3 regions of the Exiguobacterium sp. UBA6282 genome follow, and region 3 is predicted to be linked to each of the others. Evidence: riboswitches for the same ligand, from Rfam matches in the RefSeq annotation. Region 3 holds a riboswitch; each other region holds the start of a gene.
What was found. A riboswitch is a leader RNA that binds a small molecule or an ion and turns the genes downstream of it on or off. The one in region 3 is predicted to bind thiamine pyrophosphate.

Region 1 (13,145 bases), on a different contig from region 3:
ACTGAATGCGCTTGGCATCAATGTCAACTTCGGTCCGGTTCTTGACGTCAACAGTAACCCTGGAAATCCCGTCATCGGTGTTCGCTCGTTCTCAAGTGACCCGGAGCTCGTCGGAACGCTCGGTTCCGCTTTGATGAAGGGTATTCAAACTGAAGGCGTCGCAGCGACCGCGAAACACTTCCCGGGTCACGGCGATACCGCGACCGATTCCCATTATGGCTTGCCGGTTGTCAACCGGTCCCTGGAGGAGCTGGAACAAGTCGAGCTCGTCCCGTTCAAGCGAGCCATCGCCGAAGACATCGATATGATCATGACAGGACACATCGGAATGCCGCAAATCGAGTCTGAAGTCGTCACGTCAAAAAACGGTACTTTCCCTTTACCTGCGACATTGTCGGATGACGTCATCACGGGCGTACTGCGCGAAAAACTCGGCTACGATGGCATCGTCATCACGGATGCTTTGAATATGCAGGCGATCGCCGACAATTTTACGGAATCAGAAGCCGTTCTGAAAACATTTGACGCCGGTGTCGACATCGCGCTCATGCCGACGATTCTTCGTTCCGAGCAGGATGTCACAAAACTCGACCAGATTTTTAAGGACGTGATTGCGGCAGTCAAAGACGGACGTCTGTCAGAGGAACGGATTGATCAATCGGTCGAGCGGATCCTGACGCTGAAGGCAGAACGCGGAATATGGAATGGCACGACGGATACGACATCCTTAGCAGATAAACTCGCGCAAGCGAACCAAATCGTCGGTAGTCCCGAACATAAAGCAAAAGAACGCGCGATGACGGAAGCCGCGGTCACACTCGTGAAAAATGATCAGCGGACGTTACCCTTCAAGCCGAAAAAGAATGCAAACGTTCTTGTGATCGCCCCTGCGACGGATCAAACGGACAGCATGAAAAAGACGATTGCTTCCCTGCCTAAGAACCGGAACTGGCACGTAACGACAGCGAATTACTCGGCTACTACGCTACCGCTCGACCAAAATCCGACACTACGGGCACAACTCGATGCAGCAGATTACATCATCGTCGGTTCAAACGTCAATACGAGTGCCAAACTACTGCCTACTGCACCAGAACAAGCGATTCCGGCTTCAATCTTCCGGTATGCGAAACAAACAGATATACCATCCGTCTTGCTTAGCCTCCGCAATCCATACGATGTCGCCGTTCAACCGGACGCACCGGCACACGTCCTCGTCTATGGTTTTAAAGGGGATCCGAACGGACCGGACTCCGAAGCAGGCAATCTGAAATCAGCGGGACCAAATCTTCCTGCCGGTATTCGAGCCATCTTCGGAACGCTCAAACCGCAAGGCACCTTACCAGTTGATGTGCCGGTCTTTCAGAACGGTATCTTTACCGATCAACTGCATCTCGAATTCGGTGACGGCTTTAAAAATTGGAAAAAATGAGAACATGATACACCAAAAGACCGAGACTCCTTTAAAGGATGCCTCGGTCTTTTAATAATTGATATGAAGATTCAGTTTCTGCTTTCGCACGCTCGTAGACACGATGAAGTGAATAAGTCAACGAAGCATAGAGGACGACGACCAGGACAGTTGCGATAGTTCTCCCCGTTGTAAAACCAAACTGAAGCAACACCTGAAAATTCTGAATCGTAGCATATGTGCCGTACACCGCCATCAATATGGGAATGATGTACCCAACAAATCTCACTTTCACTTTTCCGAGCACCTGTTGCACGACATATGCCGCGAGGATCACGAGTGCGATGACTATGATTTCCATTCCAATCCCTACTTTCACTAGATGGTATTCCTAATTCTACCATCTACTGGTTTAAGAAGATACCGGGCGAGCTGGAATCGTTTCGTAGACCGACGTGAACGTCTCTTCCGTCCACCCCATGTGCCAGAAGAGTAACTCATAGTAACAACTAGTCACGAAATGCCGTTTCATCCGCTCTCGTTCAGTCGGGCTTGCTTGTTCCGCCAACGCATCAAGCCGTGCAATCTGTTCAAAGACGACCTTTTCGAACCATTCCGAACTATATGTGTCGATCCATTGCTGATAGATTTTTTCATCCGGTGTACACGTCAATAATTGTTGTCCAACTTCATAATACAACCAGTAACATGGCAAGATGGCAGCAATCGTCTCACCAAGCGTCCCTTCACTCGCATGATGCATGTGTGAGACGTAAGCATATGCCGTTGGTGCCGGTTCAAATGCTTCAAGGTCTGCTTCCGTGATACCGAGCGGCTCGAAAAATGATTGATGCAAGCTCAGTTCTGCCCCATATGTCGAAGTCGCGTGCTCGGCAAGTGTCGCGATCGTCGCAAAGTCATCTGCTTTTGACGCTGCCTTCGCTTGAATCTTCGCAAAGTGTTTTAAGTAATACGCATCCTGCATGACATAATGTCGAAATTTCGAGAGCGGTAACGTTCCCTCGCCGATTCCTTGAACGAATGGGTGCGTAAAACTACTGTCCCAATACGCTTGTGCTGCTTGTTTGATTTCTTGTGTGAATGTCATGATCTCATCCTCCTTGTTTTTATGAAACGAAAAAACACCACCCCGAAACACACGGGCATGGCGCAAGAAGAACAAGACTTGACGCCACTTCCCTCCGTAAGTACGAACTTAATCAGGTTCAAAGGGTCCGAACGTCTTCGTTCGTCTCAGTCGGCCTACCGACTCCCCTAGTGGTCATTATTCGATTCAAATCCACTATAGCATGCTGAAAATGGAAGTCAAGTTGTCCTCTTTTCGCTATACTATAGAGTGTCAGAAGGCGGATATCGTCTCCATCTACAGACCGATTCCGAACTTCTTTCGTTCTCGTACACTAATTTTAGTACCTGATACTATAATTCATTCTGTTACTTACAATTGGAGGATTTCATTATGCATACACCAACAAAAATCATGGCGTCAGCCGTTATCGCTTCTGCTTTATTACTTCCGACAGCCGCATCCGCCGAGCAGGTCGTCGATAAGACGATCGTCACTCTCGGTGAGTCACTCGGCGCAAAAGATAAGGCTTGGGTGCTTTCACGTCTCAATGCACCGGAAGGTATCACACCGATCATCGCAACCTCTGCAGACGAAGAAAAATACCTCGGGAAAAACATCCCCCAGTCACAAAAGGGCGGCAACATGTATTCATCCGCTAAGATCGAATTGACGGAAAAAGGTGACGGACTTTCCGTTGCGACGGAAAACATCACGTGGGTGACGAAGGATATGTATCTCAACGCTCTCGTCACGGCAGGTGTCAAAGATGCCGACATCACGATCACTTCTCCTTATAAAGTGACTGGAACATCGGCACTGACAGGAATCATGAAAGCCTATGATCAAACTTCGGCTGAGACCGGAATCAAGCTGAGTGACGAACGGAAAGATTTAGCACAGCAAGAATTATCGGTCACATCAGACGTCGGGAAGACAGTCGGGACAGATAAAGTCGCTGATTTGATGAATGAGATCAAGGCCGAAATCGCGAATCAAAAACCGGAAACAAAAGTCGAGATCGAAAACCTGATCGTCCAAGTCATTCAAAACAACAACATCCAACTGTCTGATGCACAGATGGATCGGTTGACGAATCTATTCAATCAAATGGAGCAAGCGAACATCAACTGGGGGCAAATCGAGAGTGGACTGAAAAATGCTGGTCAAGACATCCATGCGTTTGCAACGTCCGAGGAGACAAAAGGATTCTTCGCTAAATTATTTGATGGTCTGAGTGACTTCTTCAGCTCGATTGCTGGTGTGTTCAAATAATTCAGACTTCCGCAATTAACAAGATAATGGTAAACTGGTTGTATCTGAAACGAAAGGTGGTGTGAAATGATGGACTTTGCTGCGTGCAAACATTGGTTAATGGAACAATTGTATCTGTTGCGCGCGATTTTTCATGGAATGGCGTTCTAAGGCACCCGTCTGCCCTTTTTTAGAACTTCATGATTGAAAAATACAGCAAAGCGCATCTTTCACACACTAGGGAGAGTGCTATTTGCGCTCTCCCTTTTTTTAATGCGCGCGAAAGGATCAACTTATTATGATGATTTGCGACATTCAACATCTGACAAAACAATTCGGAGGCGAAACGATTTTAACGGACGTTTCCCTCTTCTTAAACGAACACGATCGTGTCGGTCTGATTGGACGAAATGGGAGTGGTAAAACGACATTACTCCGCTTACTTGCTCGCCTTGACCAACCGGACGGTGGCGTCATCTATCAAAAGAACGGTTTGACGATTGGCTACTTGGAACAACTTCCCACTTATGCCGAGACAATGACCGGACTCGACGTCCTTTGGACGGCGTTTGAAGAGATCCTCGCAATCCGTTCTCGGATGCAACAGTTGGAGCTTTTGATGGCGACAGCGCCAGATGATCTGGATGCACTACTCGTTCGATATGCGGAAGCGACAAATGCATTCGAACAAAAAGATGGCTATCTACTCGACTCGAAGATCGAGCGCATGGTGAACGGATTACATTTACGTCCGTTACTCACTCGCCCTTTCCATCAGTTGAGCGGCGGTGAGCAAACGAAGATTTGCCTCGGTCGCATGTTGCTGATGGAACCACACCTCCTAATCCTTGATGAGCCGACGAACCATCTTGATTTAGCTGCCGTTGAATGGTTAGAACAATTCTTACGGGACTACACTGGAACTATCCTGCTCGTCTCTCACGACCGGGTCTTCTTAGATGCCGTCGTCACCTCGATCGTCGAGCTTGAAGATGGTGAACTGACCTCCTACCTAGGGAACTACAGCGCGTTCGTCGTCGAACGAGAACGTCGCTTGATGGAACAGTTCCACGCCTATCAGGAACAACAGAAAAAAATCAAGAAGATGAAGGAAGCGATTCGTCGACTACGGCAGTGGGCAAACGAAGCATCTCCACCGAGTGAGAAATTATTCCGTAAAGCAAAATCGATGGAGCGGGCACTCGAGCGAATCGAACGGATCAAACGACCGCAACTCGAAGCCAAAACCGCTGATGTCTCTTTTTCTTCTACCGATCATACGAGTCAAGTCGTCTTTCGCGCTGAAGAGCTCTCTTTCGCTTACGATTCCCGTCGCATTTTCGATGTTGTCTCGTTCGAAATCATGGCTCAAGATCGGGTTGCAATCGTCGGAACGAATGGGAGCGGGAAATCGACGTTGCTCGCACTGTTGCTTGATGAATTGTCACCAGACGCAGGCACGCTCACGCGTGGACCATCGAACCGGATCGGTTACTTGTCCCAGCATGCCCATTTCGAGGAGGATGCTCGCTTAATCGACTGGTTTAGAGACCGCATTGCCGTTCCAGAAGCGGAAGCCCGCCATATTCTTGCCCGGTTCCTGTTTTTTGGACCGACTGTCTTTCGGTCTATTTTGTCACTAAGCGGAGGAGAACGTGTTCGATTGCAGCTTGCCGTACTCGTTCATTCGTCGATCAACGTTTTGATTCTCGATGAGCCGACGAATCATCTAGATATTGAATCAAGAGAGACGCTTGAAGAAGCACTCGAGAATTTTTCTGGTACATTGATCGCCGTCTCACACGACCGCTATTTCTTGAATCGTCTTTTTTCAAAAATCATTTGGCTTGACCATCAAATTACTTCGTATACTGGAAACTATGCTTACGCAGTGGAGAAACGACATGCCAGTCATGACACACCACCTCAGATAAATCATGAGAAGAAATCGAAAATTTCAAAGCGTTCGAAAGCACCTGCGAAAGAACAGTCCATTGAACAGCAAATAGAAGAGCTGGAACTTCAAGTCGTACATCTTGATGCCGTTCTTTCTCATGTATCCGCGGAAGAAGAATGGATGACGGTCGAGATGGAAAAAGAAGCATTGTTACGAAAAATTGAAGGTTTGTATGAACGTTTAATTTTAGAAACTTGAACTAAAATGATTAGTCCTTCTTTGACTCGGGAAAATAGGAACAGATACGTCAAAGGAGGAATTCATCTTGTCTCAAGCTATGTTGATCATCAACCCGTCTTCTGGTAAAGAACTCGGAAAAAAACACGCGACGCTCGCTGAAGAGACGCTTGCTACTCGCTTTCAAACCGTCGACGTTCGATTCACGGAAAAAGAACACGATGCAACGGAATTCGCACGTCATGCCGCCCAGTCTAATTACGACGCCGTCATCGCCATGGGTGGTGATGGAACGGTCAATGAAGTCATTACTGGAATTGCCGAGCAACCACATCGTCCAACACTTGGGATCGTACCGCTTGGGACGGTCAATGATTTATCACGCGCGTTACACATCCCGACGGACCCCGAAGAGGCGATTCAGATATTAGCTGATGCCCCTGCCCGCCCGCTTGATATCGGTAAATATGATGATCATTACTTCATGAACGTCATTGCGGTTGGTCTGATTGCGGAAGCCGTCGAAGAAGTGAGCATCGAACAGAAAACGTCACTTGGATCGGTCGCTTATTTCATTGAAGGTCTGAAAGCCTTTAAGGATCATAGTCCTTATCCAATCGAAATCAACTCTGCCGAAAAACAATTTGATGGAGAAGCCCACTTGTTAATCATCGCCTTGACGAATTCCGTTGGTGGATTCGAATCGTTTGCGGAAGAAGCAAAAGTCGACGATGGATTACTCCATGGATTCATCATTACGAAGCTCGGATTCTTTGATGCGCTTCAAGCATTACCTAAACTCATCACGGGTGGGTTATCAAAGGCGGATCAAATCGAACACTTCACGACGACACGTGTCGAGATTCGTTCGAAAGAAGAGTTACCAATCAATGCCGATGGTGATACGGCAGGTCATGTTCCTGTGACTGTCGAGGTACTCCCTCAACATCTCACTGTATATTCACCATTCTCTGCTGACTAACGTTATACGAGTAAAAAAAGAAATCGACGATTTGTCGGTTTCTTTTTTACTTTAAAATCCATTACAATATATGTTAACAAAGCGTAATTTTGAAATATATTTGAAATATTTTTGTGTTATTGACGATGCTATAATCATCTCAGGCGAAAAATCATTCTTTAAAATAAATAAATATACATAAAATCTTACAATTTTGTAATGATCAGTTCTGGCGCTTCAGATTTTTAAGGAGGAAATACACTTAATGAAACGTTTGCTTACAACAATGACAATGACAGCTTTGGTAGTTTCAGGTTTTGCTACAACGAGTGCTTCGAAAGTTGAGGCCGCAACGACATATAAAGTAAAAGTCATGGCAGACGGACTACGCGTCCGGACAGGTCCATCAACGGCTTATAAAATCGTCGGTAGCGTCAATACAGGACAGACATTCAATTATCTCGGTGTTTCTGGTTCATGGACAAAAATTTCATACGGCGGCGCATCACGCTACGTTTCTTCTACATATGTTAAAAAGTACAGTACGACGACTTCAACAAAAGCAACGACTGGTTTTTCGCGTCCAGCAAGCGGTCCGATCACACAAGGATACGGTGCGGCAAGCGGTGTTTATGGTTACACGTTCCACAATGGTATTGATATCGGTGCTCCGACGGGTACACCCATCTATGCTTCAGCTGCTGGAAAGGTCATCACGTCTCGTTACTACGGTGCATACGGTAATCATGTCATGATGACGCATACGGTTAACGGCATCCAGTACACGACAGTTTACGCACATATGAACAGCCGTGCTGTTTCTGTTGGACAAACGATTGCTAAAGGAACAAAAATCGGGACAGTCGGCGCGACAGGAAATGCCTTTGGTGCTCACTTGCATTTTGAAATGCACCGCGGCTCTTACGTCTACAGTGGAACGTCTGCAGCAAACAGCGTTAATCCACTCAATTACTTCAACTGAATCAGATTCGCCGGACTTCTCATCTTGAGAAGTCCGGTTTTTTGTTTCAGATGAAATCTTCTGACAGGAGTGGTACGGTATATTCATGGCTCTCATGCATATAGGAGGCGAATCATATGAAACGAACCATTCCCTTGATTCTATCGGCATCTTTCGGCGTGACTCTGCTTGCCGGTTGCCAAGATCAACCGACACCTGAAGAACGTCTTGATGCCTATATCAAACTTTGGGAGAAACAGGACTACGATAAAATGTATACGTACGCGAGTACAGCTACTAAAAAAGAATACGGTAAAAAAGAATTCATCGAGCGAACGAAACAATTGTCGAAATCACTTGATATTCAAAAGTTATCCGTCGAACGAAAGAAAGCGGAGGAAGCAACGCATGACGAAAAAGCGTCCCTTCCCGTGCGGATTTCCTTTGATACGGTTGCAGGAACCGTTGCCTACGATAAACAAGTTCCACTGACATTTGAGAAACAAGGAGAGACCGAAAACTGGTTCATCGACTGGGATACTTCTTTTGTCCTAAAGGATTTTAAAAAGGATGACAAAGTCCAGCTACAAACCGTTGAAGGCAAACGTGGTGATTTACTCGATTCGAATGAGAAACCGCTCGCAACCTCTGGAAAAGGATTTGCTGTCGGCGCGACAGCCGGACAATTAAAAGACATCGAGAAAGTTGCCGAATTGCTCGACCGCCCGACCTCTTCAGTCGAAGATTCCTTAAAGGCAAGTTGGGTCAAAGATGGACAGTTCGTTCCGCTCAAAACGATGACCGACGAAGCAATGGTTGAAAAATTGCGTGACATTCCTGGAATCAGTGTCCAAGAAACGGAAGTCCGAACGTATCCACTTGGTAAAGCAACCTCTCATTTGATTGGATATATCGGTTCAGCGACAGCAGACGAGATTAAACAATCAAAAAATCAAATCCAAGCTGGCGAGCAAGTCGGGAAACGTGGACTTGAACAAGTACTCGATGAGCGCTTACGTGGTAAAGCCGGTGCGACAATCACTTTACAGAAAAAAGACGGCTCAAACGTTACTGTTGCCGAAACGAAACCGACGGATGGCGAAGATATTGCGTTGACAATTGATGCCACTCTTCAAAAAAAGACTTATGAAACGATGCAGGATGATCCCGGAACAGCATCAGCGATTGATCCGCGGACCGGCGAGACCCGTGTCTTACTCAGCTCTCCTGGCTTTGATCCTTCTGAATTCATGTCAGGAATCTCACAAGCACGACTCGATGAACTGACGCAGGACCCGGACCAGCCATTATTGAACCGATTCACAAGTGCCTTCGCACCCGGTTCGACTCAAAAACCATTGACGGCTGCTGTCGGATTAAAGAGCGAAACGCTCGACCCGGAAAAAGCCTACACAATCAATGGGCTGAAAAATAAGATCGATGGTTTTAACGTCACCCGCATTCATGAGACACCGGCCCCGGTCAATCTGCATAATGCGCTCGTCTATTCCGACAACATCTATTTCGCCCGTTCGACACTCGAACAAGTCGGAACGAAAGCATTTACGTCTGGTCTTGAAGCGCTCGGATACGGTGAAAAGCTACCGTTCACGTATCCATTACGTGCCTCACAGATCTCAAACGACGGCACGATTTCTTCTGATGGACAGCTGATGGACACGTCTTACGGACAAGGTCAGATGTTGACGAATATTCTACACTTAGCATCGATGTATGAAATTTTCCTGACGGATGGAACAATCTATCGTCCGACACTCTTACAAGAGGAAAAAACGAAGCAAGTCTTTAAGAAGGATTTACTCGACGCAGACGACGCGAAGATGATCCGCGATGATTTGTATGATGTCGTTCATAACGGTTATACGCTTCCGGCTGATATCAAAGAAGTCGATGTTGCCGGTAAGACAGGTACGGCAGAATTGAAAAAGGCAGGCGAAACCGACGGCAAAGAGAATGGCTTCTTCGTTGGATACGACAACGACAAAAAAGATCTTCTCGTTGCCATCATGATCGAGTCAGTCGAAAAAGAAAATCGTGGCAGTCCGTACGTGTCGGGACTTGTCGCCGAAGTACTCAAACAAAATCGATGATCGGAGTGATCGCTTCTTGATGATCCGCACTAGCTGTACTTCAGACCTCCCTGCCCTGCTTACACTGACGGCAGAGACATTCGCGCATCACAAGCAGTTGTCGCCTCACTTTCACCCAGATGTAACGACACCATACACGCTAGAGTCTTTAAGTCAGATGATAGAAGCAGAACAACACCTCTGTCTGACAGTGCTCGATGGAGAAACACTCATTGGTTACTTGTTTGGTAAGTGGACGGCACCGGCACCCGACCGGTTTACGCCTGTCCGAATCTTGAACATCACTGACGTCGGTGTCACCTTTTCCCATCGTTCATCAGGAATCGGTCGCCAGTTGATACAGGTGGCAGAAGAACTCGCACTCGAGCAAAAGGTGGATGCTGTTCGCTTGAATGTCTGGACCGTCAACGACCGGGCCGCAACGTTTTATGAAGAACTCGGATTCGAACCGCTGTATACGAACTTGCAGAAGTCACTCGTTCAAAAGTGACATCTATACGAAAAAGAGCGGATGATCGTATGATCATCTGCTCTTTTTCATTAATGTGACGGCGTTGCCGCAAGCCGTGCTGCCATCAACTGTTGAATCGTTTCTCGATCGTTTTGATGGAGTAAGTCGACGATCTTACTGCCGACGATGACACCCGCGACTGGTCGACTCAACTGTTTGACGTGTTCCGGTGTACTGATTCCGAACCCGGCAAGTACCGGTACCGGGCTATGGGCTGCGACATTTGCTAAATGTTCTTCAAGCGCCGTATCAAACGTCGTCTGTCCGCCAGTCGTCCCATTGACCGTAACGGCATAAAGGAACCCTTCGCTTTTATCGGCAATCTTTTGAATCCGTTCCATTGGACTCGTCAAGGAGACGAGTTGAACGAGCGCGATATCCGACTTGTCCTCTCGTTCGAAGAACTGTTCACTCTGTTCAAGTGGTAAATCAGGAATAATCAATCCGTCAACCCCGACTTCGCGACATGTCGCTAGAAATGCTGCTAATCCATAACGGAAAATCGGGTTTAAGTACGTCATCAAGACGATTGGAACATCGACGGTCTGACGGGCAACGCGAACCGCCTCAAGAACATCCTTCAGTCCGACGTTCGCTTCTAGCGCCCGGAGTCCCGCTTCTTGAATGACTGGACCGTCAGCAACGGGATCCGAAAACGGAACGCCGACTTCAATCGCTGTCGCTCCGGATTCAGCGAGAAACGCTAAGATTTCCGGAAGGCGATCAATCCCTCCATCTCCCCCCATGACGTACGGGATGAAGGCTTTTTCGCCCTTACTTGTAACGTTACGAATCGCTGTTTCTAATCGCATCATTCTTCCCCCTTTAGTGCGTTTCTGACAGTAACGACATCTTTGTCGCCACGTCCTGATAAGCAGATAACGAGAATCTCTTCCTTGTCCATCTCTGCAGCGAGTTGAGTCGCGTAGGCAATGGCGTGTGCCGACTCAAGTGCCGGGATGATTCCCTCCTTGCGGCTTAACAGCTGAAGTGCTTCGAGTGCTTGTTCATCGGTCACCGCTTCATACTGAACACGACCGATATCTTTTAGCAAGCTATGCTCCGGTCCGACACCCGGGTAATCGAGTCCAGCTGAGATCGAGTGCGCTTCTTGTACTTGACCATGGGCATCCTGTAAGAGATACATCATCGAACCGTGCAAGACACCGACCTCTCCTTTTGTCATCGTCGCTGCGTGTTTTTCTGTGTCGATTCCGCTGCCCGCTGCTTCAATGCCATACAATTTTACATCTGTATCATCGATGAAAGGATGGAACATCCCGATCGCATTACTACCGCCGCCGACACAAGCGACGATCGCCTCTGGCAGACGCCCCTCTTTTTCGATGATTTGACGTCGTGTCTCTTTTCCGATGACCGCTTGGAAATCACGCACGAGTTGTGGGAATGGGTGTGGTCCGAGAACAGAACCCATCAAGTAATGCGTGTCTTCGACATGTTTGACCCAGTAACGGAGTGCTTCATTGACGGCATCTTTGAGTGTCCGACTGCCTTGTGTGACCGGGATGACGGTTGCTCCAAGTAACTCCATCCGGAAGACGTTCAACTCTTGACGACGGACGTCCTCTTCGCCCATGAAGATGACACACTCGAGGTCGAGCAAGGCACAGACCGTCGCTGTCGCGACACCGTGTTGTCCTGCCCCTGTCTCAGCAACGATTTTTCGTTTCCCCATCCGTTCAGCCAGTAACGCTTGACCGATCGTATTGTTGATTTTATGGGCACCGGTATGGTTCAAGTCTTCTCGTTTCAAATAGATCTTTGCGCCACCAATCGTTTGCGTCAAATGTTCGGCAAAGTAAAGTGGTGTTTCACGTCCGACGTATTCTTTCAGCAATTCGTCCATTCGCGCTTGAAATGCTGGATCTTCTTTTACGGTTTCGTATGCTTCTTCAAGTTCGATCACTGCATGCATCAATGTTTCCGGGATGTAGCGTCCTCCGTATTTACCGTATTGCCCGAGTGTGTCCGGTTGTGCGTAGCTCATGCTTATCTCTCCTTTACGGCATCAGCGAATGCCTGCATTTTGATGGGATCTTTCCGTCCGTCCGTCTCGATGCCACTTGAGACATCAACGGCGAACGGGCGATATCGTTTGATTGCTTCTCCGACGTTTCCTGCTGTCAAGCCACCGGCAATGAATAGTGGACGTTCTGCTTGAATGTCTCGTGACCAGTCGAATGTCTCGCCACTTCCAGCAACCGGTGCGTCGACGAGTAAATACTCCGTCTGTTGCTCTACTTCTGCGATGTCCGTCACGGGAATCGCTTGAATGATCGGAACCGGTAGCTTGCCGTCCGGAATCGTCCCATGAATTTGGATGAGGTCCAGTTCGACTTGCTCGACGGCGTCGGTCACCTGCTGGTAAGTCGGGGAGACGAAGACCCCGACGACCTGGACCGTACTTGGAATGTCGCGTCTAAGACGCGCTGCTTCTTCTAGCGTGACCTGTCGTTTACTTTTAGCAAAGACGAAACCGATGTAGTCCGCTAAGCGAACTGCCGCTTCGACATGTTCTCTTTCCCGGAGACCACAGAACTTAATCCGTGTCATACGCGAACGCCACTCACTTCTCGGATGAAGACTTGTGGATCGTCTGCCCGCATCAATGTCTCACCGACGAGGATCCCGTCTGCACCTGCAGCATGTAACAACTGTGCTTCCTCGACCGTCTTGATGCCACTCTCACTGATG
Region 2 (6,660 bases), on a different contig from region 3:
TCTCGCCCAGATGGAAGCGAGTGAACGTGACTTACGCGACGGACGACTCGTCTTACCTGCCGTCCGGAACATGAAGCATCTGATCGGTGCCTCCATCCTGCATCTCCATGCCGATTTGCTCGAGAAATGGTTCGAATTGAAATCCGGACAAGGATTCCGGCTCGACTTGCCGAATTCATTAGAGTCACAACTCTATCCGTATCAACGGACGGGCATTCAATTTCTAAAGAATTTGGACGCGCACCGATGTCACGGCATCTTGGCCGATGAGATGGGGCTTGGAAAGACAATTCAAGCGATTGGTTATATAGCAACGATTTCGGATAGTCGTGCACTGATCGTCGCACCAGCATCACTGCTCCGCAACTGGGAGGCGGAACTGAAGCGCTTTTTACCCGGTCGACCGGTTCATGTCGTGACGGGTTCTCAAACTAGCCGACTTTCCGAACTGGAGTACTTGGCTGAAAACACAGTGACGATCGTCTCCTATACGACGCTTCGGACCGACGTCCGTCGCCATCCTGTATATGACGTCGTTTTCTTTGATGAAGCACAGCACTTGAAGAATCCGCAGTCACAAACAGTCAGTCAACTGCGACATCTGCAAGCAAAACGCCGGTTCGCCTTGACAGGAACACCACTTGAGAATCGGCCGCGCGATATCTGGTCGATCTTCCATGTCTTGTTTCCGGAATTACTGCCGGATTTAGCGACGTTTGAGAAATGGTCGTTTGATGACATGCAACAATTCATTCAACCATTTTTATTACGGCGTGAGAAAAAAGATGTCTTACAGGATTTACCAAAGAAGCAGATCGAGCATCATTATGTCGAGCTCGGACCGAATCAAAAACGGTTATATGCGTCGTATCTCGCCAAATTGCAACTCGAGACGCTGCAGCATTTAGACGAAACGAAACGTGAAGATCGTTTGAAGTTACTGGCGGGCTTAACGCGGTTGCGGCAAATTTGCAACGATCCGGGATTATTCGTCGAGGGGTACACAGGGGAAGCAACGAAACGAACGCGTCTACTCTCACTGATTGCAGAAAAACGAGCAGTCGGAAAACGGATCTTGATCTTCTCACAGTATACGCAAATGCTCGAGCGCATTCGTTCGGATCTCGCGCAACGTCACCTCCCCCACTTCCTATTGACGGGTGAGACACCGCTCGAAGACCGGGTCGCGTTATGCGACCGGTTCAATGACGGTGAAGTCGATCTCTTCTTGATTTCGCTGAAAGCTGGCGGAACGGGACTCAACCTCGCCTCCGCTGATACCGTCATCCTGTTTGACAGCTGGTGGAATCCGGCCGTCGAACAACAGGCAGCCGATCGCGCCCATCGGCTTGGACAACAGTCTGACGTGACGGTCATCAAATTGCTGACACGCGGAACGATCGAAGAGAAGATGACGGAATTACAAGATCGAAAAGCCAAAATGGTCGATGCCGTCCTGACGGCTCCAGACAGTGACGCCTTGACCGTCAAGGAACTCGTTCATCTCGTAACGACAAAGGAGGAACAACGGTGATCCTTGATCTCCTGCTTGGTTATCTCATCGGTAGCATTTTAGGTGGTACGCTCTTTAAGTACATTAGTCGTACCGATTTGGCACAGGTCGGTTCCGGAAACATCGGTGCCCGCAATGCCCATCGTGCCGGTGGGCTTCCGGCTTTTTTATTCGTTTATCTGTTTGATGCCGCGAAGACAGTCTTTGCGTTGCAGATCACTGACACGTTTTATCCGGTCGCCCTCGCCGTGCTCATCGGTCACTTGTTTCCGTTGTTTCACCCACGACGCGGCGGTAAAGGGTACGCTGTATTTTCCGGAATCGTCTTCGCTATCACGCCATGGGCATATCTTGCCGGATTAGGCATACTCGGTTTGTCTTATCTCGTAACGAAAGATAGTGTCAAAGCGGGCCTTATTCCGGTCGTTTTACTTCCGTTACTACCCGTCTTCTTAGACGCAGGGTCAGTCAATATCTTGTGTACCGTTGCCGTAAGTCTACTTGTCCTGTGGGCTCATGATGCACTCCACAAGCCAGCCATTACATAAGGAGGACGTCTCCATGATCGACTTTTCCATTGCAACTGCGGACGACGCGGAAGCAATCCATGAATTGAACTACCTCACCTTTACAGAAGAGATTCCGCAACATCAACCGAACATCGAACGGAAACGAATTGATCGATTCCATGATCAGAACACTTACTTGATCGGTAAGGAGGACGATCGACTCGTCGCGATGATCGCCATTCGAAAGCATCGTCCCTTTTCGCTTGAGGAAAAGGGCGTGACGCTAGAAGAGACACTGACGGACCCAGCGGAAATCCGCTTACTTAGCGTTCGTCCCGAATACCGCAATAGTCGTACGTTCATGCAATTGATGCGCTTTTTAATGGTCTACCTCGAGCGGGAGACGATTGATCATGTCTATATCAGTGGTACGACGCGGGAAGCAAAACTATACGCGCGGTTCGGTTTCACACCGATTGCAGCGACGCTTGGTAGTGGTGACGCCCAGTTTGTACCGATGTTGTTGTCGCGCGCAACATACGAACGATCCGTCATCGCGGATGTCTTACGTCCCCTGCATTTTCTAGCCGGTCCGGTCGAGGTTGCGCCGACGGTCCGTCAAGCGGCACAACAAGCACCGCGTCCACATCGGACGGTCTCGATGCGTCAGCTCGATCAAGATTTACGTAACCGAATGTGTCAGTTGCTGGATTTGCCACATGTCTCGATGGCCGTCGGCAGCGGTACGCTCGCCAATGATATTGTCGCGCAACAACTCACTGGACATGGATTGATCCTGAACGGCGGCGAGTTCGGTCAACGCTTGATTGATCACGCGGCACGTGCCGGCAAGTCCTTTGATGTCCATACGCTTCCCCCCGGTCACCCGATTGACTTGAAGCAACTCGCTCATCAATTGAGGCAAACGGCATACAACTGGATCTGGTTGACGCATTGTGAGACGTCAACGGGTGTTCTCTATGATCTTGATGCAGTAAAAGTGCTGTTAGATCAACGAACCGCACTCGTCGTCGATGCGATCAGCGCTGTTGGAACCGGACATTTCTCATACGATGGCTGCACTTTCGTCACGACTGTTTCCGGGAAAGCGATTGGTGGTTTACCGGGTCTTGCGTTCATTGGTCACGCAGATCGCGTCCTACCTTCTCTCTGTATTCCCCGCTATCTGGATTTAGGACTCTACGCGGAAGGGGTTGCCTTTTCCGGCTCGTCGAACCTGTTGCTTGCCTGTCAGGCAGCGCTTGATGCCCTCGATCTTAATCAAGCAGCAATCAAGATGACCTATCTCGAACAAGCCGTCCGCGCAACTGGATTCCAACTGCTCGCACAACAAGAAGCACAAGCGCCGGGAATACTGACGATCGTTCATCCGTCCGCAACTGATTTAGGCGACGCTCTGCGCATTCAGGGGTATCACGTCCAGTACGAAAGCGACTATCTCGTTTACAATCAGTGGCTACAAATTTCGACGATGGGACAAACGACGATGCGGCAAATTGAACGTCTCGTTCGTGTTTTAGTTCGTGAAAATCAACGAATCACCATAAAGAATGAAAAAAACGAAAGACCTCTCAACCCTTGATTTCAAGCGGTTTGGAGGTCTTTCGACTTCAAAAAGATAAAAAAAGAGGTTTATGGATTTAAAACATAGGGGTATAAACTCATTAGCACCGCATCAAACCGGTGACTTACTCACACATGTTTCTCAATATCAGCGTAATGACCTGGGAGAGAAATGCAAAGTCACGAAAGCGTCAGATTCATGAGAGTCTGAAACCGATTGTCTTAGCATGATTCATATTGTTCAGGATTCGTCCTGCTCCTACATTCATTACCTTTTGAGGGCTATACCAAATTCAAGGGGGAAATGAACATGTCAGTTAATTTAACAGCCGAAAAACGCGAGGTACGTCCACGCTCACTCCGTAAACAATTGCGTCATGAAGGAAAAGCTCTTGGCGTCGTGTATGGTTACAAAGTGGAAAGTACACCAATCGCATTTGAAGAAAAAGAATTGCTTAAAATCGTCCGAGAAAACGGTGAAAACGTCTTGATTTCACTCAAACTCGACGGTAAAAATATTAACGTCTTGATCAATCGCCGTGATATGGATGTCTTCACACCAACAGTCGATCACGTTGAATTCATCGCCGTGAAAATGGATGAAGAAACAGAAGTCGAAGCAGACGTTGTACTTGTTGGCGAAGCAGCCGGTGCAAAAGTTGGTGGCTTCCTATCACAAACACTCTTTAAAGTAACAGTCGCCGCTACACCAGATAAATTACCAGAGAACGTCGAAGTCGACGTCACGAACCTCGAAATCGGCGATTCGATTTCTGTAGCCGATCTTCCAGAACAAAAAGATTTCCGCATCGTTACAGAAGGCGATATTCAAGTCGCAGCTGTCGTCGAATCGACACTCGAGCAGGATCTTGAAGAAATCGAGGAAGCAGAGGCACAAGCAGAAGCTGGCGAAGACAACGAAGCGGAAGCAACAGAAGCGTCTTCAGAAGAAACAGCTGAAGAGAACGAAGACAATAAATAAGTCGTTTAACGATACGCCCTTTGCGGCGTATCGTTTTTTTTGTGTCTTGACAACAGACGCTGGATTGCCTAAAGTGAACAGCGTATCACCTATTACCATATCCACTAGGGGAGCCCAATTGGCTGAGACGATTCACTTCGGACCCTTCGAACCTGATCTAGTTCATACTAGCGTAGGAAAGTGGAGCGATCACATCCAATGACTCCTGCTGCGCGCAGTTTTTCTGAGGACCGCTCTCTTTTTTACGGAGGGCGGTCTTTTTTGGCGTCTCCCCCATTCAAAGGAGGACGTATCTAATGCAACACTGGAAAATGAAAGAAATCATGGTCATGATGATGCTCGCCGTCGCTTGCGGCGTCATCTATCTTGGTTGGTCAACACTCTGGTTACCGATCTCAGCGATCTTCGGTCCTGTCGGTGCCAACTGGATGTTTGGCATCTGGATCATTGCGAGTCCGCTCGTCGCAGCAATCATTCAAAAGCCAGGTGCCGCTTTAATTGCGGAAGTCGTCGCGGCAGCCGTCGAACTGTTCACAGGTAGTCATTTTGGTTTATCCGCTCTTCTGATCGGAGTCTGCCAAGGACTTGGTGCGGAACTCGTCTTCGCGATGACGCGTTACCGTCGTTATGACACATGGACCTTGATGTTATCGGGTGTCGGAGCCGCGATTGGTAGCATCGTTTATAGTCTAATCGCGAACGGATTCGGTTACTACACAACGACGACGTTGCTTGCGACAACTGGCTTACAATTGATCAGTGGTGCATTACTCGGTGGCTTGCTTGCAGCCATTCTCGTCCGTCGCCTTGTTGCGACTGGTGTCTTGAACGGGTTTGCAGCAGGACGTGCGAAACGAGAAATCGCATGATTACTGTCGACGACCTCAGCATCCGCTATCCCGGTCAGATGAAATCGGTGCTCAATCATGTATCGCTGACGATTGAGCAAGGGACGACCCTTCTGCTCGGACGAAGTGGGAGTGGCAAGACGACATTACTTCATGCCCTTGCCGGACTGACACCGGAAACGATTGAAGTCGAACAGACTGGTACCGTTACCCGGTCCGGTTCGGTCGGAATCTTGTTTCAAAATCCAGAAGAACAGTTCTGCATGGAGACGATCGGACGCGAAATCGCTTTTAGTTTAGAAAATCGCTCGATTCCGCGCGTGGAGATGGATGAACGAATTGAACGCTTACTCGCACTCGTCGGTCTCCCCCTCCCCTTCTCGACACCGATCGCGAGTCTATCCGGAGGAATGAAACAGCGTCTCGCACTCGCAGCGGTCCTAGCACTTGAGCCGACGATCTTATTACTCGATGAACCAACGGCTCAGATTGATCCAATCGGACAACATGAGCTGATGGCGTTGATTTTTCGGATTCAAAAAGAACACGATTTAACGATCGTCTTGATCGAACACCAACTCGATGTCTGTTTGTCGTACGTCGACCAGGTCGTCTTGCTTGAGGACGGATCGATTACTGCGACAGCAGATCCACGGGATCTGTTCCCGCAGGATTACAAAGAGCTTCAAACGAAAGGCATTGCCGTTCCCTCTTTATATCCGTATACGTTAGAGACGTTACCCATAGATGGACCGCAAGCGGCGCGACTTCATGTGCCTTCCCCCGTCGCTACAGCTGGTCGCTCTTTGTTACACGTCGCTGCATTATCGACGAAAGCACCATATCCGCTGACCGATGCGACATTTTCCCTGCAGACAGGAGAATGGGTGATGCTGCTTGGGGCAAATGGATCCGGTAAAAGTACATTGCTTGCGACACTCGGGCGGTTGCTTCCCAATCGTGGAACGTATCAGCTCCAGGGGCGTCCGGTTCATCGTTACTCCCAGCGTCGCTTTTATGAGCACGTTGGCTATGTCTTTCAACAACCGGATCTGCAGTTTCTTAAGCTGACGGTCGAAGCGGAAATCGACTGGAGCCACCGGGCAGCGACGAACGTTAAACGCGCGGCGTTGCTCGAACGGCTGGAACTGACATCTGTCAAACAGCAGTCACCACTTGCTCTTAGTACGGGACAACAACGACGGCTCAGCGTCGCAACGATGC
Region 3 (7,480 bases):
TCGTGGCAACATCGATGTTGACCTTTCTGTTAAAGTCGTCGATTCGTTATAAGAATACATCCTTAAGGAGGGTTTTCGATGGCACCAAAAGAAACCGATCGTCCAAATGAAAAATTGGAAGATGAACGGGATCGTCTGTCTGATAAAGAACGGAAACTGACAGAGGAGCAGCAAAAGGAAATCCTAAAAGGGAAAAACGAGATGCCAGATGATCCGGTTTCTCCACGAGATCGCGGAGAAGATCCGATTTAAATTCAAATAACTTGGGAGATGAATCACATGTCTAAAAAAGTAGCAGTCGTACTCGCCGATCATTTTGAAGATGTAGAATTCACTGGACCGGTTGATGCGTTAAAAGAAGCGGGGCACGACATTACTGTCATTGGTGCCAAAAAAAGTGCAGAGCTTGTTGGTAAACAGGAAGATGCAAAAGTAACCGTTGATCTCTCAATTGATGAGACATCGGCGGCAGACTATGATGCCCTTTTGATACCAGGTGGATTTTCACCAGATTTACTACGCGAAGATGAGCGTTTCGTCTCATTCGTCGAAGAATTCGATATGTCAAAAAAACCGATCTTCTCGATCTGTCATGGACCTCAGTTGATGATTAACGCCAAAATCGTTAAAGGAAGAAAAATGACAGGTTATAAATCAATTCGCATCGACCTAGAAAATGCTGGAGTAGATTTCGCGGACGAAGAAGTCGTCGTTGATGATAATTTTATCTCAAGTCGACAACCGGATGACATTCCTGCATTCAATCGAGAAATCGTTGCAAAACTCGGCTAATCGTATAAAACAAAAATCAGCACTGCGTTGTCGCAGTGCTGATTTTTTTATGAGTTCTCTGGATAATCACAGAGTTCCGTGATAACCCCATGTGAATGACGAGGGTTCATATAAATCAGTCGTCGTCCAAACGGCGTCGTTCGATACGTATCTTCTAAAAATGTTAAGCCTTGTTGTTTTGCTTCGGCGATTGCTTGATCTAAATCATCAACACGGTAGGCAATGTGATGGACTCCTTTTCCACGTTGTTTTAAAAAACGAGCGATTGGACTATCCTGGCTAGTTGGTGTCAACAGCTCGATATGCGCATCATCGAACTCGATGACGGCGATGTTGGAAGCGACACCAGGTGCGGGGTTTGAGTACTCTTTTGTTAATGTTCCACCAAGTACTTTTGTATAAAATGAGATTGCTTCTTGCATATCGCGAACGGCGATGCCGGTATGATCTAGTTTCATCTGATGTTTCCCTCCATTCGCTTCAGTTTCCCAAAAATGAATTAAAGTTGCAATGGGAAGCTGTTTTCCATCATTTTCTATTACATAGAAGAGGAACAATTTATTTAAAATGAAATATCACTGAAATATTATGGAAGAGGAATGAATGCTATAATCAAAAACGTTCCTATAAATAAGAAAAACTATTATAGAATTTAATTTTAACGTAACTGTTATTCCATATAATGCATCGACATACTACTAGAGAAAAAGAGGGAATACTACATGAAAAAAACGTTCGCGTCGCTCATCGTTTCCGCACTAGTTCTTTCATCAGCACCTCATTTTGCAGCAGCTGACGATTTAAGTGAACAGAAAGCTAAAAACGAACAACAGCAACAAGACAATGCTAAAAAACAAAAAAACTTAGAGTCTTCCGTTAATCAGGAGGGTCAAAAAATTTCTAAGACGCAACAAGAAGTCAATCGATTAGACGAAGCCTTGAATGAAAAGATCTTTGCTGTCGAAACGAAAGATCGTCAAATTAAGGCGACGGAACGAGAAATCGTTCAACTTGGAAAAGAAATCGAAAAGTATAAAGCGAAATTAAAACGCCAAGAAAAACTACTTGGGGATCGTCTTCGTGTCATGCAAGAAAATGACGGGAACTCGATTAAATGGGAAGAAGTCATTTTTGGGGCAAAAAACGTCGGTGACCTCGTTAGCCGTGTCATGGCCGGAAAATCGATTTCAAAGCAAGATGATAAAATGATCACGGATTATCAAAATACGCAAAAGCAATTAGCGGATGCACAACAAGAAGTGAAAGACAAGAAAGCACAATTGGTTGTTGAAAAGCAAGAATTGAAACGCCAACAAGCAGAACTTGAATCGCAATTAAAAGAGCGAAACAAACGCTTAAAAGAATTACGTAAGAAAAAAGAGAAATTTGAAACACAATTGATGGATGCAAAAGAAGTCCAGCAAATTCTGATTGCTCAAGAAAAAGCGATTGCAGCTGAAAAAGCAGCACGTGAACGTGAAGCACGTATCGAAAAAGAGCGTCAAGCTCAAGCAGCACGTGAAGCAAAAGCGCGAGCAGAAGCTGAAGCAGCTCAAGCAGCGGCTCAAAAAGAATCTGAGCAACAAGCAGCTAAAGAAGCAGCGGCTCAGCAGGCAGCACAAGAGAAAGCGTCGCAAGCAGCGAAACCTTCTGGTTCGACGAAACAATCGACTCCAAAAGCATCTACACCTGCGCCAGCACCAGCTGCGCCAACACCGTCAGCACCTGCGACACCTAAACCGTCACCATCATCCGGTGGTCTGTTCATCCATCCAACGGTTGGGGCTGTCACGCAAGGCTATGGCTCAGCAGGTGGAGAAAACGGTTATACGTTCCATAACGGGATCGACTTTGGTGGTCCGGTTGGAACTCCAATCGTTGCAGCTGCAACAGGAACAGTCATTACAGCATCAGGTGGTGGTCCTTACGGAAACCACATCATGATTGCTCACCAATTAAACGGTAAAACGTACACAACATTGTATGCTCATATGAGCGCACTCAATGCTCACGCAGGTCAACGCGTCAGTCAAGGTGAACAAATCGGTTTACGTGGAAGTACTGGGAATTCAACTGGTCCACACTTACACTTTGAAATCCACGTCGGTGGATACAGCTATAGTGCAACTGGTCCAGCTAGCTCAGTGAACCCAATGACGATGTTTTAAACAGTAAAGAATCGTTGCTTATGCAGCGGTTCTTTTTTTGCGATTTTCAAAAAATAAATGATTATATTACAAAAAAACGTTTTCATTTGAAATGTAAATGAAATTTTTTTGAAACGATTAGGGTGCTATAATCTATTTCAGATATGAGAGAAACTTGAATACTATAATAAAATATGAAAAACATAAGTGAGGAAAACGATATATGCTAAAAAAACTAATTTCTACCATTGTTTTAGGAGCATTACTTATAACAGGAACACAACCAATTGCGGCAGCAACGATCAAAGAAAAAAAGGCTGAAAATGCCGCAGAACAACGTAAATTAGAAAAAGCAATTAAAAAACAAGAGTCGAAAATTTCGAAAGAACAACGTCAAATCAATCGAATCGATGCAGCGATCAACGAAAAGATTTTTCAGATTTCCGAAAAAAATAAACAAATCGAGAAATTGAATTTGCGAATTGATGAATTAAAAGCAGACATCGTTCGCTACGAAGAGATGTTGAAAAAACAAGAAGAACTACTCGGTGATCGTCTACGTGTCTTCCAAGAAAACGATGGAAACTCAATCAAATGGGAAGAAGTCATTTTTGGATCGAAGGATTTAGGTGATTTATTTAGTCGTGTCATGGCAGGGAAAAAAATCGCGGAGCAAGATGATAAAATGATTTCGGATTACATCGCAACCCAACAAAAGCTAGCGGAAGCAAAACAAGCGCTCGTTGAAAAAAAGGCGGAGCAGGTTGAAGAGAAGAAAACATTAATCGAACAAAAAAAAGCGTTGAAAGTTCAAATGAAAGAACGCAGTGCTACGCTTAAAAAATTACGAAAAGGTAAGACGAAGTTTACGACAGAACTTCTAGACGCGAAAGAACTACAAGCCACACTTGAAGCTCAAGAACGTGCGATTGCGGCAGCGAAGGCAGCAGCTAAAGTAGCGGCTGAAAGAGCAGCAGCCGAGAAAGCAGCAGCTGAAAAAGCCGCTAAAGCGAATGCTCAAGCAGCAAAACAAGCAGGTAAGAGTTCAGAATCACCTACTTCAGTTGCCCCACCCGTTGTTTCGAGCGGTGGGAAATTCGTTCGTCCATCTTCTGGTGGCGTATCACAAGGGTTTGGACCAGCAAGCGGTGCGAACGGCTATACGTTCCATAATGGTGTCGATTTCAGTGGTTCGGTCGGCTCACCAATCGTCGCAGCAGCAGCTGGAACGGTCATTACAGCTTCAGGTGGTGGGCCTTATGGAAATCACGTCATGATTTCTCACTTCCTTGACGGGAAAGTCTATACGACAGTCTACGCTCATATGAGATCATTATCTGTTCATGCAGGACAAACAGTTTCTCAAGGTCAGCAAGTTGGAACACTTGGTAGTACTGGGAATTCAACAGGACCACACTTGCATTTCGAACTACATGTCGGAGGCTATCAGTACAGTGCCTCTTCTCCTCTGAATGCAGTTAATCCATTAGCATACCTATAATTCAAAACGAGCTTCGGCTCGTTTTTTTCTTGCCGCTATGCTACAGTTAAGGCGAAATGAATACTTGAGCAACTAGGGGAGCTGGAGGAATCCGGCTGAGAGGAAAACCAATCTGTTTTCGACCCTATTACCTGAACTGGATAATACCAGCGTAGGAAAGTTGAGCCGAACGGATACCGAAATGGTTGGATAACGATTTCGTATAGCGTCGACTGCTTTTTTACAGCGGTCGACGCTTTTTTTGTCGGTAACAACTCCCTTACATTGCTCGATGGAAAGGTGAGAAAAATATGAAACATGTATTGACGATTGCGGGATCTGACTCCGGTGGTGGAGCTGGAATTCAGGCAGATTTAAAGACATTTTCGGCATTGGGCGTTTATGGGATGAGTGTTTTGACGGCGGTAACGGCTCAAAATACACTGGGCGTTCAAGCAGTAGAAGAGTTATCATCGGAAATCGTTGATGCCCAATTAGCTTCAATCTTTTCAGATATTCGTGTGGATGCTATCAAAATCGGTATGGTCTCGAATGCACAAACGATTCACGTCATTGCAACACATCTTCGCAAACAGACAGTTCCGATCATACTAGACCCTGTCATGGTCGCAAAAGGCGGGCATGCCCTATTGCGGACGGAGGCAGAGGAAGCACTAATCGCGGAGTTACTGCCACTTGCGACACTCGTCACACCAAATTTACCGGAAGCAGAGCGCTTAACAGGGCAGTCAGTTACTAATCTAGAGGAGATGCAACTGGCGATGCATCAGTTGGCTATGAAGACTGGAGCCGTCTTGCTAAAAGGTGGACATCTACCGGGAGCTGCCACGGATTTATTATGGGACGGGCAAGAGGAATACCGTTTCACATCAGATCGGTTAGATAATCAACATACTCACGGAACAGGCTGTACCTTATCTGCAGCGATTGCGGCACGGATGGCACTTGGAGAAGCTTTACCGGACAGTGTACGTCAGGCCAAGAAGTATGTTACAGAGGCGATTCGTCATGGATTTGCTCTCGGACAAGGGATTGGACCGACACATCATTTTCATTCACTTTGGAGGGATACACATGTTTACGACCATTCTTAAACACAAACCACTCATTCATCATTTGACGAACACAGTCACGATCAATGATTGCGCCAATGTCACACTCGCCGTTGGCGCATCTCCAGTCATGGCGGAGGATATTCGCGAAGTGGAAGAGATGGTTCGACTTGCGCAAGCTCTTGTCTTGAACATTGGAACAATTGATGCAGACATGCAAGCAGCTCAACGACTCGCCGCAAGCGAAGCGAGACGCTTGAACGTTCCGATCATCCTTGATCCAGTTGGAGCGGGAGCTACATCATTGCGTACGTCCTTTTCAAAAGAATTGAGTAGACTCGGATGTACGGTCGTTAAAGGAAATGCTTCAGAAATCAAGACATTGCTTGGGGAGAATGGACGAACAAAAGGAGTCGATGCTGCTAGTGATGAGATCATGGATCGAGAAATCATTCGTGCATTCGCTCGTAAACAAAAGTCCGTCATTGTCGTCACAGGTCCAATCGACTACATCACGGATGGCATGCGCGAAGTGGAACTACAAGTAGGTACGCCGCGTCTCGGAGACGTCACAGGTACGGGGTGTATGACAGCTTCTTTGATTGCGAGTTTTCTTGGTGCAGGATATTCTGCGTTTGAGGCAGCAGTCCACGGAACATTTATCATGGGAAAAGCAGGAGAACAGGCAGCATCAGAAAAAGGTCTAGGTAATTTCAAACGAGAGTTGTTCAATGCAATCAGTCTGATGACGGAGCAAGATTTGATAGAGGTGGTAGAACATGTCAATTGATTATTCCATTTATGCGGTGACAGATCGTCGATATCATCCGGGAGTTGCAATCGAAACGGTCGTTGAAGAAGCGATTTTAGGTGGTGCAACGATTATACAATTACGGGAAAAAACAGCGCAGGGAAAGGAATTCTTCGAACAGGCAGTCCGGTTAAAGAGATTGACGGATCGTCATGATGTTCCTTTGATTATCAATGACCGAATTGATATTGCGTTACTTGTCGGAGCTGGTTTGCATATCGGACAAGAAGATATTCCTCTAACCGCAGCGCGACGTCTCTTACCGAACACTGTGATCGGCGTATCGGTAGCAACCGTCGCGCAAGCGATTGAAGCAGAACGAGATGGAGCATCTTATTTAGGTGTAGGTTCTCTATTTGCGACGTCATCGAAAGCAGACGCCGACTCGATGTCACACACGATGCTTCAAGCGATTCGCGAAGCCGTGCGCTTACCTTTAATCGGCATTGGTGGAATTACGGCAACGAATGTCGCTTCTCTTCCTATCCCATTAGAAGGATATGCGGTCATCTCGGAAATTTTTGCTAAAGAAGATCGACGACGTGCTGCACAACATATGACAGATGCTGTATGGGAATGGCATCAATCTCTTCAGAACAGGGTATAATCCGTTCAGAGGTGATTGTATTGAAATGGCAGACGATCCGTTTTCGGGACTATTGGATCCGGTATCGATTGGAACCACAAATCATTCGCGTGGATAATCGGGGGATCTACCATTTGGGGAAAATTTTATTTCCGCGTCCTAATCGTGTATCTTATGAAATGGCTCTCTTGCTGAAGGAAAAGTATGAAAGACGCTACAAACGTCCGTTGTATATCAAGACAAGTTCGATCGCTACAGAAATTTGGGGACACACCCACTTAGACATCTATTATCGAATACTGCTTCGTCTCCCGATTCCTTCTCGATTACGTAAGTGTTATAGGAATCGATTGGAGAGTACGAAGATCATCGATATCGGTGTACGTGCGGTCGATCAAAATCGAATCGTTTGGGATATCGGTGATTACGTAGGGGGATGGTTGGTATTTTGGCTCATTCGTAGGCGGATGCGCTGAACTTGCAAATGTCCTGTTTCTCATGGTGCAATATAGAAATAGAAACGAGGTGACGGACATGGACATTCCCCGTTGTGAAACGATTGCTATTGATGAACAGCGTGCGTCTGAGATT

Region 1: another riboswitch for thiamine pyrophosphate. It lies ahead of tenA (thiaminase II); the one in region 3 lies ahead of thiD (bifunctional hydroxymethylpyrimidine kinase/phosphomethylpyrimidine kinase).
Region 2: another riboswitch for thiamine pyrophosphate. It lies ahead of B2751_RS00155 (ECF transporter S component); the one in region 3 lies ahead of thiD (bifunctional hydroxymethylpyrimidine kinase/phosphomethylpyrimidine kinase).

The regions. Positions count from the first base shown of each region.
Region 1 covers NZ_DJUM01000020.1:7,649-20,793, forward strand. The annotation lists gene B2751_RS05030 (glycoside hydrolase family 3 protein) at 1-1,432, shown strand, start outside; gene B2751_RS05035 (hypothetical protein) at 1,464-1,772, opposite strand; gene tenA (thiaminase II) at 1,824-2,519, opposite strand; TPP riboswitch at 2,592-2,698, opposite strand; gene B2751_RS05045 (DUF1002 domain-containing protein) at 2,892-3,773, shown strand; gene abc-f (ribosomal protection-like ABC-F family protein) at 4,051-5,907, shown strand; gene B2751_RS05055 (diacylglycerol/lipid kinase family protein) at 5,975-6,868, shown strand; gene B2751_RS05060 (peptidoglycan DD-metalloendopeptidase family protein) at 7,113-7,829, shown strand; gene B2751_RS05065 (penicillin-binding transpeptidase domain-containing protein) at 7,946-9,919, shown strand; gene B2751_RS05070 (GNAT family N-acetyltransferase) at 9,939-10,409, shown strand; gene trpA (tryptophan synthase subunit alpha) at 10,460-11,242, opposite strand; gene trpB (tryptophan synthase subunit beta) at 11,242-12,438, opposite strand; gene B2751_RS05085 (phosphoribosylanthranilate isomerase) at 12,441-13,004, opposite strand; gene trpC (indole-3-glycerol phosphate synthase TrpC) at 13,001-13,145, opposite strand, start outside.
Region 2 covers NZ_DJUM01000002.1:5,235-11,894, reverse strand. The annotation lists gene B2751_RS00175 (DEAD/DEAH box helicase) at 1-1,534, shown strand, start outside; gene B2751_RS00170 (glycerol-3-phosphate acyltransferase) at 1,531-2,061, shown strand; gene B2751_RS00165 (GNAT family N-acetyltransferase) at 2,075-3,625, shown strand; gene B2751_RS00160 (50S ribosomal protein L25/general stress protein Ctc) at 3,917-4,588, shown strand; TPP riboswitch at 4,685-4,784, shown strand; gene B2751_RS00155 (ECF transporter S component) at 4,885-5,457, shown strand; gene B2751_RS00150 (ABC transporter ATP-binding protein) at 5,454-6,660, shown strand, end outside.
Region 3 covers NZ_DJUM01000054.1:23,199-30,678, forward strand. The annotation lists gene B2751_RS13940 (organic hydroperoxide resistance protein) at 1-52, shown strand, start outside; gene B2751_RS13945 (hypothetical protein) at 79-252, shown strand; gene B2751_RS13950 (type 1 glutamine amidotransferase domain-containing protein) at 280-792, shown strand; gene mce (methylmalonyl-CoA epimerase) at 840-1,250, opposite strand; gene B2751_RS13960 (murein hydrolase activator EnvC family protein) at 1,515-2,960, shown strand; gene B2751_RS13965 (murein hydrolase activator EnvC family protein) at 3,163-4,440, shown strand; TPP riboswitch at 4,505-4,615, shown strand; gene thiD (bifunctional hydroxymethylpyrimidine kinase/phosphomethylpyrimidine kinase) at 4,731-5,534, shown strand; gene thiM (hydroxyethylthiazole kinase) at 5,515-6,282, shown strand; gene thiE (thiamine phosphate synthase) at 6,272-6,910, shown strand; gene B2751_RS13985 (ArsR/SmtB family transcription factor) at 7,424-7,480, shown strand, end outside.